Regions from separate parts of the Streptomyces canarius genome, predicted to be linked through region 1. Evidence: riboswitches for the same ligand, from Rfam matches in the RefSeq annotation. Region 1 holds a riboswitch; each other region holds the start of a gene.

Region 1 (3,181 bases):
GGCCGTCGCGGACCCCGATGCCGTACTCGGCGGAGAGCGCGGCGGCGAAGTGCGAGCTGTTCCAGCCCTCGACGACGAAGGAGATGACGCCGACGCGCGGGGCGTCGTCGCCGAAGAGGGACAGCACGCGCACCTCGGGCACCTCGGCCAGGCCCTCGCGGACCTTGGCGATCAGGTGCTGTTCGCGGGCGACGAGGGTGTCCCAGCCGGCCTCGGTGAGGGCCTTGCAGGCGGAGGCGATGGCGTAGGCGCCGATGACGTTCGGGGAGCCCGCCTCGTGCCGGGCCGCGGTCTCGTGCCACTCGACGGCCACGCCGCCGTCCTGGCGCCGGGTGACCTTGCGGCTGGCGCCGCCGCCCGCGAGGTACGGCTCGGCCGCCTGGAGCCAGTCGGCGCGGCCGGCCAGGACGCCGGAGCCGAAGGGGGCGTACAGCTTGTGGCCGGAGAAGGCGACCCAGTCGACGTCCAGGTCACGCAGGTCCACCGGGTGGTGCGGGGCCAGCTGGGCGGCGTCCAGGACGATGCGGGCGCCGTGGGCGTGCGCGGCGGCGGCCAGTTCACGCACCGGCCACAGCTCGCCGGTGACGTTGGAGGCGCCGGTGACGCAGACCAGGGCCGGGCCGTACGGGTCACGGCCGGCGAGGGCCCGCTCCAGGGTCTGCACCGCCTGCCGCGGGGTGCGCGGGGCGTCGAGGCAGGTGACCCGCGCGTCCTGCCAGGGCAGCAGGGAGGCGTGGTGCTCGGTCTCGAAGACGAAGACCTCGCAGTCGGCCGGGATCACCCGGGCCAGCAGGTTGAGGGAGTCGGTGGTCGAGCGGGTGAAGATCACCTGGTCGGCCGGGCGGCAGCCGAGGAACTCGGCGACCGTCTTGCGGGCGTTCTCGAACAGGTCGGTGGAGAGCTGGGAGAGGTAGCCGGCGCCGCGGTGGACACTGCCGTAGTACGGGGCGTACGCGGCGACGTCGTCCCAGACGCGCTGGAGGGCGGGGGCGCTGGCCGCGTAGTCCAGGGCGGCGTAGCTGACTTCGCCGCCGGTGACCAGCGGAACGGTGACATCTCGCCCCAGAACGGGCAGAGGGGTGCAAACGGACTGGTCGGCGGCAGCGGTGGAGACGGACATGGCGGAACTCCCGTGAGAGGAAGGCGAAGAGAGAAAAAGGGGTGTGCGGAGGCGGGGCTCTGCGGCCCTAACGCATTCGCTTGCTCACGGAGGACTCCCTCGAACGACCAGGACCCCTGGTGTGTGAGGGGTCCGCGCTTGCCGTAGGCCTTGCTGCCGTACGACCTGGTCTTCACCCGGGGCACCCCGCCACGGACGGAGGGTTGCCGGACAGTCGGCCGGGGCCTCATGACTGTCACTCATGACCTGGTACAGGAACGTACTGAAGTGATCGTCGTCCCGCAACCCGTGTCCGGATCGCGGGACGACTCCCGGGGGCGTCAGGCGTTGCTGACGGCCACCCAGCGGTCCAGGGTGCGCTTGGCCGCGCCCGAGTCGATCGACTCCGCGGCCCGCGCCATGCCCGCGCGGATCTGCTCGGTGAGCGGCGCGTCCGCCGGCTCCAGGGCCACCAGCGCCGCCGCCGAGTTCAGCAGGACGGCGTCCCGTACGGCCCCCCTCTCGCCGTCCAGCAGCCGGCGGGCGACCGCCGCGTTGTAGGAGGCGTCGGCACCGCGCAGGGCGTCCACGGGGACGAGGTCGATGCCGGCCTCGCGCGGGTCGAAGACCTCCTCCGTGACCTTGCCGTCCCGGACCACCCACACCCGGGAGGTAGCGGTGACGGTCAGCTCGTCCAGGCCGTCGTCGCCCCGGAAGACCAGCGCGGAGTTGCCGCGCTCGGCGAGGACACCGGCGACGATCGGCGCCATGCGGGGATCCGCGACCCCGACGGCCTGCGACCGCACCTGCGCGGGGTTGGTCAGCGGGCCCAGCACGTTGAAGGTGGTCCGGATGCCCAACTGGCCGCGCGCGGCGGCGACATGACGCAGGGACGGGTGGAACCGCACCGCGAAGCAGATGGTGATGCCGGCCTCCTCGGCCACCTCGGCCACCCGCTGCGGGGTCAGGTTGAGGTTGACGCCCAGCTTCTCCAGGACGTCGGAGGAGCCGGAGGCGGAGGACGCGGCGCGGTTGCCGTGCTTGACGACCTTCGCCCCCGTGCCCGCGACGACGATCGAGGACATGGTGGAGATGTTCACCGTCTTCGCGCCGTCGCCGCCGGTGCCGACGATGTCCACGGCCGGGCCGGGCACCTCGATGACGTTCGCGTGCGCGTACATCGTCCGGACCAGTCCGGTGATCTCCTGGACCGTCTCGCCCTTGGCCCGCAGCGCCACCATGAACCCGGCGATCTGCGCGTCGGTCGCCTCCCCGCGCATGATCAGGTCCATCGCCCAGGCGGTGTCGTCGGCGGACAGGTCCCGGCCGTCCAGCAGACCGTTCAGCAGGGCGGGCCAGGAGCGGCCCGCCGCGGTGTCGCCTCCAGCGGGGGTCACAGCGCTCATCAGCCGCTCCTTGAACAGGTTCCTGCTACGTCGTACACCACCCTATCCAGCCGGGCGGCACGGCGAAGGGCCCCGTCCGGGTTGCGGACGGGGCCCTTCGGCGTGGCGTGGCGACGCGGGGATCAGTGGTGGCCGTGGCCGCTCGTGATCTCCTTGTACTCCTCGACGGTCGGCTTCGGGATCTGGTTGTCCTCGCCGAAGTAGGCGTTGGACAGCTTCGCCCGCAGCTTCTGAGAGGCCGGGACCTTGCGCTCGACACCGTTCTCGTCGACCGTCGGACCGATCTCGGCCGGCTGGTACTGGTCGTGCGAGGTGAGCGTGTGCAGCTGCTCCTGGCTGAGCGGCTCGTGCACCTCGATGAACTCACCGTGCGGCAGTCGCTTGATGATGCCGGTCTCGCGGCCGTGCAGCACCTTGTCGCGGTCGCGGCGCTGGAGACCCAGGCAGATCCGCTTGGTGGCGATGAAGGCGAGGACCGGACCCACGAAGTAGGCGATCCGGACGAACCAGGTGACCGCGTTGATCGACAGGTGGAAGTGCGTGGCGAAGATGTCGTTGCCGCCACCGATCAGCATCACGAAGTACACGGTCAGCCAGGCGACACCGAACGCCGTACGGGTCGGGGCGTTGCGCGGGCGGTCCAGGATGTGGTGCTCGCGCTTGTCGCCGGTGACCC
Region 2 (3,181 bases), on a different contig from region 1:
GGCCGGCGAGCACCAGCGAGGCCACGAGCCGCTTGAGGTCCCACTCCCAGGGGCCGTGCGCGGTCTCGTCGAAGTCGTTGAGGTCGATGACGAGGTCGCCGCGGGCGTCGCCGTACAGCCCGAAGTTGGCCGCGTGGGCGTCACCGCAGATCTGGGTGCCGATCCTGGTGGTGGGGGTGCGCGCGAGGTCGTACGCCATGAGTGCGGCGGAGCCGCGCAGGAAGGCGAAGGGGGTGGCCGCCATCCGGCCCACGCGCAGCGGGGTCAGTTCGGCGATGCGGCCGGCGTTGGACTCGGCCACCGCGCTCACCGCGTCGGGGCGGGCGGCGTCCAGCTCCAGCGTGCGGTGGGCGGAGCGCGGCACACCCGTCCGGAGCGCCTTGCCCTCCTCCTTCGGCGAGCCCTGCGGCGGCCAGGCGGCGAACCCGCGCACCCGGGGCAGGCGGCGTGCGCCCCGGTCCGCCGCGTCCGTCGCTCCTACATCGGTTCCGGTCACCGCGACCGCCTTCCCCGCACGGCCCGCCCGCCTTCGAACAGGCGACGGTACGAACATCAACTCGGGGAGACCGTACAGCCGGTGGCCGAAAACCGTCAGCACCCTGGGGAAACTCAGCGCGCCCGCGGGTGAAGACCCTCAAGACCCTGAAGGCCCTGAAGGCCCTGAAGGCCCTCAAGACCCTGAAGATTCTCAAGACCTGAAGACCCTCAAGGCATTGAAGGCCCTGAAGGCCCTGAAGGCCGCTCTGTAGCCCGCCACCCGAGTGTCAGTGCCTCTTCGGCGCCGAAGCAGGTGAGCAGCCTCCATGCCGGCGCCGACCAGGCGAACACCGCGTCCTGCCCGAACTCCCGTCCCAGCGCGCGCGCTTCGTCGTCGCTCAGGCCGACGATCGCCGCGCTCTCCTCGGTGTGCCGGCCGTCCGGGTCACCGCCGACAGCGGGCCACCACGGAAGTCCCCGCCGGCGCAGCAGGCCGAGCAATTGCCGATGCGCGCGGTCGTTGTGCTGCCGGGAGGCGCGGGTGCCCCGGGGGTTGTGGGCCGTGACCACGTGGATGGTCTCCCCGTGCGGGACGGGGAACCGGCCCACCACCACCCCGGGCGGTGCCGGGGTGATGCGGACCGGTCCTCCGGGCAACTCCACGTCCACGACGGCCTGCTGGTAGAGGCCCCACTGGGACGTTCGCGTGATCGGGTTGCCGGCGGTCATGAGGGTCTCCGTCCGAGAGGGACCCCCTTACCCGCCGGGCAGGGAGATCCGCGCTTACCCCCACGGGACCGTGGGGGCCCGGTCTTCCCTGGAGGGCACCTTGCGCGGTGAGCGAGGTTGCCAGCCGACGCTCGTCCAGGGGCGCGATCGGCTTCGTGACCGAGGCGGATCCTGGCACGGGGCCCGGCGCAAAGTCCAGCCCAGGACCCGTGGCTGACGTCGCATCCGCCGTCACATGACGGCCGTGTACCCCTTCCACCCGGTGGCGATCTTCACTCGGCCCCCGAACGAGCCCTTGCCGTTGCCGTTGTAGCGCCACACGGTGCCCGCGGTGTCGCGGGCCACGAGGTCCGCGCGGCCGTCGCCGGTGAAGTCGCCCGCGCCGACGACCGCGTTGTAGGAGGCGCCCCAGTCGGCGAACACCTTGACGCGGGCCTTGAAGCCGCCCGTGCTCGTGGTGGTGGCCTCGTACCGCCACAGCTCGTTGGACTTGTCCTGGACGAGGAGGTCGCCGCGGCCGTCGCCGGTGAGGTCACCGGCGCCGACGATCTTCTTGTAGCCGGTCCAGTGGGAGGCGATCCTCGTGCGGGCGGAGAGCCTGCCGTTCGCCGCGCCCTTGAAGAGGTAGACGTCCCCGGTCGAGGACTGGCGGCCGATCAGGTCGGGCCGGCCGTCGCCGTTGACGTCGCCGGGTGAGGTCAGGACGTCGTACGCGTTCCAGCCGGAGGTGCCGAGCGAGGTGTACGGCGTGGCGGGCGTCGGGGCCTTGCCGCAGGCCGGGCGGTAGGCCCGCAGGGCGCCGCCGGTGCGGACCAGCACGTCGTTGCAGTGGTCGCCGTCCAGGTCGCCGAACGGCACGATCCGGGCGGTGGCCGGCCAGCCGGAGCCGGAGACCGTGCCGCCCAGCGTGCCCGTACCGGTGCCGCGCCGGACGGTGAGGGTGCCGGAGGAGCTGAGGGTGAGGACGTCACCGACCCCGTCGTTGCCGGCGTAGTCGCGCGGTGCCGCCGTCCCGGCGGTCACCTTGACGTCTCCGGAGAGGGTGAGCGCGGCGCCCCGGCCGTCGGCGGGCCGGGCGGTGAGGGTCCAGGTGTAGGCGCCGTTGGCGACCAGGCGACCCGCGGTGTCCCTGCCGTCCCAGGCGGCCGTCAGCAGGCCCCGGGCCGTGCCGCCGGAGAGCGTACGGACGGTGGCGCCGGACGTCTTCCGGCGGACGGTCACCTTCCAGTCGGCGGCGGGCTTGGACAGCCACCAGGTGCCGGACCAGTGCGCGGAGCCCGCGGTGACCGTGGCGTCGACGGCCGTGAGGGGGGACGCCGGGACGCCGGCCGGCACGACGTGCACGCGCTGGTCGCGGTCGGCGTAGGCGACGCCGCCGCCGAAGCGGTCCACGGTCCAGCTGCTCCCGGCCCCGGTGTTCTCCTGGCCGAGGTCGGTCCAGTCGGCCAGCTCGCGGCTCGGCAGGTCGGTGTGACTGCCGCCGGCCGGCAGCCCGTTGTGCAGGTCGAGCAACCTCAGCCCGCTGTCCGACTGGGTGCCGGGAACCCGCTCGACCAGGTATCCGTCCCCGAGCAGGACCCGGCTGTCCGGGGCGGTGGAGGTGCGCTTGGTCGTGCGGTCGTACAGGCCCGCGCCGTGTACGTCGCCCCAGGCGTCCCGGCAGACCCAGTAGACGAAGCGGCCCACGGCCTGGAGGTCGGACGGGGTGCAGCCGTCGCGGGTGGTGAAGGACTCGACGGCGGTTCCCGCGGGGAGCCGGGTGGCCGTGACCTTCCCGCCGCTCGCCGCGCCGCTCCACAGGGTGTTCCCCCACACGGCCGCGGCGACCCGGTCCCGCTTGAGCAGGACCTTGCCCGCCCCGGCGGTGGCGAACCCACCGATGTACTGCTTGCCGGAGGAGGCGCCGTCGACGACGGCGTACCGCCCGGAGAGGTCCGTGAGCTCCGGGGAGTCGTCGCCGGTGTCGAGGGTCGGG
Region 3 (3,181 bases), on a different contig from region 1:
GCCGAGGTCGGCTCGTCGAAGAGGATGATCCCGGGCCGCAGGGCGAGGGCGCGGGCGATGGCGACGCGCTGCTGCTGGCCGCCGGACAGCTGCCGCGGGTAGGCGCCGGTCTTGTCGCCGAGGCCGACGCGGTCGAGGAGTTCCCGGGCGAGTTCCTGCGCCGCCGCCCTGGTCAGCCCGCCGGTGGCGGCGGGGGCCGCGGCGACGTTCTCCAGGACGGTCAGGTGCGGGAAGAGGTTGAAGTTCTGGAAGACGAAGCCGATCCGGCTGCGCTGGGCGAGGATGGCGCGCTCGCTGAGTTCCCTGAGCCGGTCCCCGTGCCGCCTCACCCCGATCAGCTCGCCGCCCACGCTGACGTGGCCGATCTCGGGCTTCTCCAGGTGGTTGACGACCCTGAGCAGCGTGGACTTGCCGGAGCCGGACGGTCCGAGGATCACCGTGACCTCGCCGGGGCGGACGGTCAGGTCGATGCCGTCGAGGACGCGGTGGGAGCCGTACCACTTGTGGACGCCGTGCACTTCGAGCGCGGCGGGGGCGGCCTTCGGCAGGGTCTGCGCGGTGGTCATACGGCGGCCTCCCGGCTCAGCCGGGCCCGCAGGCCGGCGAGGACGGCCCGGGCCTTCTGCAAGGGGGTCGGCGGCAGGGTGCGGGTGGCGCCCCGGGCGTAGTACCGCTCGACGTAGAACTGGACGACGGACACGGCGCTGGTGAGGATCAGGTACCAGACGGTGGCGACCATCAGCAGCGGCACGACGTCACCGGGGTAGGTGCTGCCCATCGACTGCACCGTGCCGAACAGGTCGAGCAGCGACACGTAGAAGACCAGGGACGTGCTCTTGATGAGGCCGATGAGCTGGTTGACGTAGTTCGGGGTGATGGACCTGAGGGCCTGCGGGAAGACGATCCTGCGGAACTGGTAGCCCCGGGGCAGGCCGAGCGCGGCGGCGGCCTCGTGCTGTCCCTGGTCCACGGAGAGGATGCCGCCGCGGACCACCTCGGCCGCGTACGCCGCCTCGTTGAGGCTGAGGCCGATGACGGCGATCGTCATGTCCGTGGCCAGCCGGGACTCGTCGAAGGTGACGAAGGCGGGTCCGAACGGCACGCCGAGGCTCAACGTCTTGTACAGGGCACTGAAGTTGTAGAGGAAGATCAGTACGACGATGAGCGGTACGGAGCGGAACAGCCAGGTGTAGGTCCAGCTGACCGCGCGCAGAACCGGGCTCCCGGAGAGCCGGGCGAGTGCCAGCAGGATGCCGCCGAGGAGCCCCAGGACGGCGCTGAGCGCGGCGACTTCGAGGGTGACGAGGAGGCCGTCGAGGACGGTGGGGCGCAGGAACCAGTAGCGGAAGCGGTCCCACTGGTAGAAGGGGTTCGTGACCAGTCCGTGCAGGATCTGCGCGACGAGTACGAGGACGGCGGCGGTGACGATCCACCGGCCGGGCCGGCGCAGCGGCTGGACCGGCTGGGCGGACAGGGGTTTTGACGGTGTGTCGGCGGGGGCCGGCGCCTCGGCTAGGGAGACGGCGGCGCCTGCGGGTTCACTCATGGCGGGCTCCGGCGGAGTCGGTCACCCCGGGGCCGCGCGGGAGCGGAGGTGGGCCACGACGGCACTGGGGCACGAGGCGGCGCACTAACAGGCGCGGAACCGGGGGCTGGGCGGACAACGGCACACCGGACGGACGGTGTGCGGCGGGAACGCGGGGGCTGGGAGGAGACGTCAGCCCTGACAGCGGGCAGAGCCCGGTGCGGTACACAGTGCGCTGTTCACGCGGAGCAGATCGACGGCGCGGTCGGCGACGAGGAGACCGGCGTACGACGGTACGCAGCCCTGGGGGCGGCTCGCGGCCGTCCTGGGAGCTGCGTACATGGCGTCACCTGTCACTGTTCCGGCCCCGTGGGGCCTCGCGCTTACCGAAAACGTCATCCGGTCCGGTCGTCACCTGGGGCACCCCACCGCGGTGCGAGGGTTGCCGGTCAGCGAGCCAGGGCTTGGCGCTGACGCTCATGACCGTTCTGAGCCGTAAGTAAGGCAGTTGCCCGTTCGAATGTCAACGGCCGTCCGCCCAGTGGACCTCGGCGGCCCGCTCTCACCTGCGCGAAGCGTCCGGGGCATCCGCGGCGTGGCCTGCCCAGTCCAGGATCTGGACAGCGGCTCCGGCGGCCTCCAGGCCCTGGCAGCGACCGTGGTGGCGGCGGGCGATGCCGTCGAGGTCGAGGTGGCGGCCGAAGGCGGGGTGGGCGGCCAGGCGGCGGGCGTAGGCCCACAGGGCGTGGTGGCCGACGATGCGGTGCACGGCGGAGGCGTCGAGGTGGCAGCGGTGGACGGTGTCGAGTTGCACGAGGGTGACCCACAGCTCGATGTCGGCGGCGGTGAGCCGGTCGTCGGCCAGGTACTCCGCGCCGCTCAGCCGCCGCTCCAGCCGGCCCAGGGTGTCCAGCAGCACGTCGAGGGCGGCGGCCCGTTCGGCGGGGTCGGCACCGGCGCGGCCGGCGCCCTGCGCGGCCTCCTCGATGCCCTCGGCGCACATCCGCTCGACGGCCTCGATCACGGACTCCAGGCCGGAGGGGTACAGGCGGGCGTCGCCGCCCGGCCGGAACCGGTCCAGGTCGCGCAGGATGTCGGGGGTGTGGGTGCTGACGATGCGTCCGGACCAGTCGTCGCTGAGCACGGGCGCGAGCGCCGGGCCGGTGTAGTGGTGGGCGCTCGCCTCGTAGAGCGGGCGGAGCACGGCGTGGCCGCCGCCGGGACAGTCCGGGACAGCGGGCAGGAGGGTGACGGGACAGCGGTCGTCCAGGCCGAGCAGGCTGTGGCCGACGGCGAGGCGCAGCCCGTCGGGGCAGGCGGTCGACAGATGGAGCCGGTAGCGGTGCGGCACGGCGTAGTGGCCGCTGCGCGCGTCCCGGCCGATCCGGCCTCGGAAGACGGGCGCGGTACCGCGGGTGGACGGGACGGCGGCGAGCGGAGTGATGGACATGCGTCTCCCCGGGTGGTGGGTGTGCGAAGGGGCGCGCCGGCACGGGCGTGACCGGTCGGTGGGGGCGGAGGGGCGGCCCGGCTCAGCGGTGGCGGCTGATCGCGCTGCACACGCGCTGGAGGTCGATGTGGCGACGGGAGGTGAGCAGGGGGGCGCACAAGGGCGTCCGGCCGGTCCGGCCGGTGCCCGTTGCGCGGCGCGTCATG
Region 4 (3,181 bases), on a different contig from region 1:
GCCGTCTGCAACAGGTCAATCGGACGAGAATTCTGGACGCGAGCGGTCCGGAATCTGGCGAGAATTCATCCGAATTCAGGGCAAGTCGGGCCCCATAAAAGCCACAAAAGCCGCAGACAACCCGCACACTTTGGCTACTTCTTGTCGGGCGGGCGGCATGAAATCCAGGGCCCGCGACCCGGAGGCCGGGGCCGTGTTCCCCAACTCTACCGCGCTCAATCACACAGAATTGCCCCCTCCGCTTCTCTTACGGAGGGGGCAATCGGATGAACAGCCGGTAACCGCGGTTACCGAAGGTAATGAGCGGGCGGATCCGCGGCTCAGCCGCCGGCGACCGCCGGGATGATCGAGACGCCGGCCCCGTCGGGGGTCGTCGTGTCCAGGCCCTGCTCGAACCGGACGTCGTCGTCGTTGACGTACACGTTGACGAACCGGCGCAGCTTGCCCTGGTCGTCCAGCACGCGCGCGGCGATGCCCGTGTGGTTCTTCTCCAGGTCGGCGATGACCTCGCCGAGCGTCGTGCCCTCGGCGGCGACCTCGGCCCGCCCGCCGGTGTAGGTGCGCAGGATGGTGGGGATGCGAACGGTCACGCTCATGCGGTGGGACCTCCGGTCGGGTTCACGGGTACGGCGGGGCGGCGCCCCAGGGGCGCGGGGCCGTGGTGCGGGTGCGGCTGCCGCCGCGCGGGCGTGACCGGCCCCCACCGGCCCGCGGGTCGCGTGCGGCCTCCCGGCGGAACGCCCGTCATGCGAGGCCGGCCTCTCGGAAGGAGTCCAGGGTCGGGCGGATGGTGGCGGTGAGACCGGTGCCGGCCACCGCGTCCAGGGTCTTCAGGCCGTCGCCGGTGTTGAGGACGACCGTGGTCTTCGCCGGGTCCAGCACGCCCGCCTCCAGCAGCTTGCGGGTGACGCCGACGGTCACGCCGCCGGCGGTCTCCGCGAAGATGCCCTCGGTCCGCGCGAGCAGCTTGATCGCGTCCACGACCTCCTCGTCCGTCACGTCCTCCACGGCACCGCCGGTGCGGCGCGCGATGTCCAGGACGTACGGCCCGTCGGCCGGGTTGCCGATGGCCAGGGACTTGGCGATGGTGTTCGGCTTCTGGGGCCGTACGACGTCGTGGCCGGCCTTGAAGGCGGTGGAGACCGGGGAGCAGCCCTCGGCCTGAGCGCCGAAGATCTTGTACGGCCTGTCCTCGACCAGACCGAGCTTGATCAGCTCCTGGAGCCCCTTGTCGATCTTCGTGAGCTGGGAGCCGGAGGCGATCGGGACCACGATCTGGTCCGGCAGCCGCCAGCCGAGCTGCTCGCAGATCTCGTACGCCAGGGTCTTGGAGCCCTCCGCGTAGTACGGCCGCAGGTTGACGTTGACGAAGCCCCAGCCCTCGCCGGCCGGGTCGCCGATCAGCTCGGAGCAGAAGCGGTTCACGTCGTCGTAGTTGCCCTCGATGCCGACGAGTTCACCGCCGTAGACCGCGGCCATCACGATCTTGCCCTGCTCCAGGTCGTGCGGGATGAACACGCAGGAGCGGAGGCCGGCGCGGGCGGCGGCGGCGCCGACGGCGCCGGCCAGGTTGCCGGTCGAGGAGCAGGACAGGGTGGTGAAGCCGAAGGCGCGCGCGGCCTCCAGGGCCTGGGCCACGACCCGGTCCTTGAAGGAGTGGGTCGGGTTGCCGGAGTCGTCCTTCACGTACAGGCCGCCGGTCACGCCCAGCTCGCGGGCCAGGTTGTCGGCCTGGACGAGCTTGGTCCAGCCCGGGTTGATGTTCGGCTTGCCGGCGACGTCCGCCGGGACCGGCAGCAGGGGCGCGTAGCGCCAGATGTTCGCGGGGCCCGCCTCGATGCGGCGGCGCAGTTCCTCGGTGTCGTAGCCGGAGAAGTCGTAGGCGATCTCCAGCGGGCCGAAGCACTCCTCGCAGGCGAAGACCGGGCCGAGCGGCACCCGGTGACCGCACTCGCGACAGCTCAGGGCCGCGGCGGGGCCGAGGTCGACGGTGGATTCGCTGGTGGTGGCAACTGTCTGCACAGCCATGGAGGCGAGGCCCTTTCTCCTCATCTTCCCCACGACGCATCTCGCCGTGAGACGGAATTGGCACCTTCCCTGGCCGTGAGCCTCGCGCGAACGAGTCCGGTCAGGGGGGTTGCCGGGGCTTCACCGGGCCGTGTCCCTCTGCCCCTCTGGATGAGCGGTATGCGGTTGTGGAACGCACCCGACCCCCGACATGCGATGGTCATCGGCGTTGTTCAAGACTGTAACCGACGGCCGGGACAGTTGAGATAGTCGTCCGAACCGCGAGACAAGAGTGAGGAGCCACAGACTGTGCTGGAAGAAGTCGAGCGCTGGCTGACCACCCGGTCCTGGTCCGTGGCCGATCGTCCGCTGCACCAGATCCTCGCCGCGAAGCAGCGCACGGGCCAGACCGTCAGCGTCGTCCTGCCCGCGCTCAACGAGGAGGAGACCGTCGGCGACATCGTCGAGGTCATCCGGCACGACCTCGTGGAGCAGGTGCCGCTCGTCGACGAGATCGTGGTCGTCGACTCGGGCTCCACCGACCGCACCTCCCAGGTCGCCGCGCGCGCGGGCGCCCGGGTCGTCCACCGGGACGCCATCCTGCCGCGCGTCCCGGCCGTCCCCGGCAAGGGCGAGGTGCTGTGGCGGTCGCTGCTGGTGACCGGCGGGGACATCGTCTGCTTCGTCGACGCGGACCTCAGGGAGTTCTCCTCCGACTTCGTCTCCGGGATCGTCGGCCCGCTGTTCACCGACCCGGACGTCGACCTGGTCAAGGCGATGTACGACCGTCCGCTCGGCGGCAGTGCCGGGCAGGGCGGCCGGGTCACCGAACTCATGGCCCGTCCGTTGCTGAACATGCACTGGCCACAGCTGGCCGGGTTCGTGCAACCGCTGGGCGGCGAGTACGCGGCCCGCCGCACGCTGCTGGAACAGCTGCCGTTCCCCGTCGGCTACGGCGTGGAGCTGGGCATGCTGGTGGACGCGCTGCACCTGGTGGGCCTGGACGCGCTGGCCCAGGTCGACGTGGGCGTGCGCAGGCACCGGCACCAGGACGGGCAGGCGCTCGGCCGGATGGCCGCCGCGATCTACCGCACCGCCCAGCTCCGGCTGGCCCGCGGCCATCTGGTCCGGCCCGCGCTGACCCAGTTCGAGCGGGGGGAGGCGGGGTTCGAGC

What was found. Region 1 has a riboswitch for S-adenosylmethionine ahead of IE294_RS08885 (aminotransferase class V-fold PLP-dependent enzyme). Riboswitches for the same ligand answer to the same signal wherever they lie in the genome.
Region 2: another riboswitch for S-adenosylmethionine. It lies ahead of IE294_RS20090 (DUF3293 domain-containing protein); the one in region 1 lies ahead of IE294_RS08885 (aminotransferase class V-fold PLP-dependent enzyme).
Region 3: another riboswitch for S-adenosylmethionine. It lies ahead of IE294_RS24860 (amino acid ABC transporter permease); the one in region 1 lies ahead of IE294_RS08885 (aminotransferase class V-fold PLP-dependent enzyme).
Region 4: another riboswitch for S-adenosylmethionine. It lies ahead of thrC (threonine synthase); the one in region 1 lies ahead of IE294_RS08885 (aminotransferase class V-fold PLP-dependent enzyme).

What each region holds. Positions count from the first base shown of each region.
Region 1 covers NZ_BMVN01000004.1:422,921-426,101, forward strand. Annotated here, with positions in the region: gene IE294_RS08885 (aminotransferase class V-fold PLP-dependent enzyme) at 1-1,120, opposite strand, end outside; SAM riboswitch class IV at 1,250-1,367, opposite strand; gene trpD (anthranilate phosphoribosyltransferase) at 1,441-2,505, opposite strand; gene qcrB (cytochrome bc1 complex cytochrome b subunit) at 2,628-3,181, opposite strand, start outside.
Region 2 covers NZ_BMVN01000013.1:87,559-90,739, forward strand. Annotated here, with positions in the region: gene IE294_RS20085 (DUF2252 domain-containing protein) at 1-553, opposite strand, end outside; gene IE294_RS20090 (DUF3293 domain-containing protein) at 706-1,206, opposite strand; SAM riboswitch class IV at 1,252-1,367, opposite strand; gene IE294_RS20095 (FG-GAP-like repeat-containing protein) at 1,438-3,181, opposite strand, start outside.
Region 3 covers NZ_BMVN01000018.1:106,149-109,329, reverse strand. Annotated here, with positions in the region: gene IE294_RS24865 (amino acid ABC transporter ATP-binding protein) at 1-566, opposite strand, end outside; gene IE294_RS24860 (amino acid ABC transporter permease) at 563-1,546, opposite strand; SAM riboswitch class IV at 1,900-2,010, opposite strand; gene IE294_RS24855 (glutathione S-transferase C-terminal domain-containing protein) at 2,088-2,975, opposite strand; gene IE294_RS49075 (putative leader peptide) at 3,058-3,180, opposite strand.
Region 4 covers NZ_BMVN01000006.1:39,740-42,920, reverse strand. Annotated here, with positions in the region: gene IE294_RS10960 (MoaD/ThiS family protein) at 321-596, opposite strand; gene thrC (threonine synthase) at 745-2,028, opposite strand; SAM riboswitch class I at 2,046-2,185, opposite strand; gene IE294_RS10950 (glucosyl-3-phosphoglycerate synthase) at 2,317-3,181, shown strand, end outside.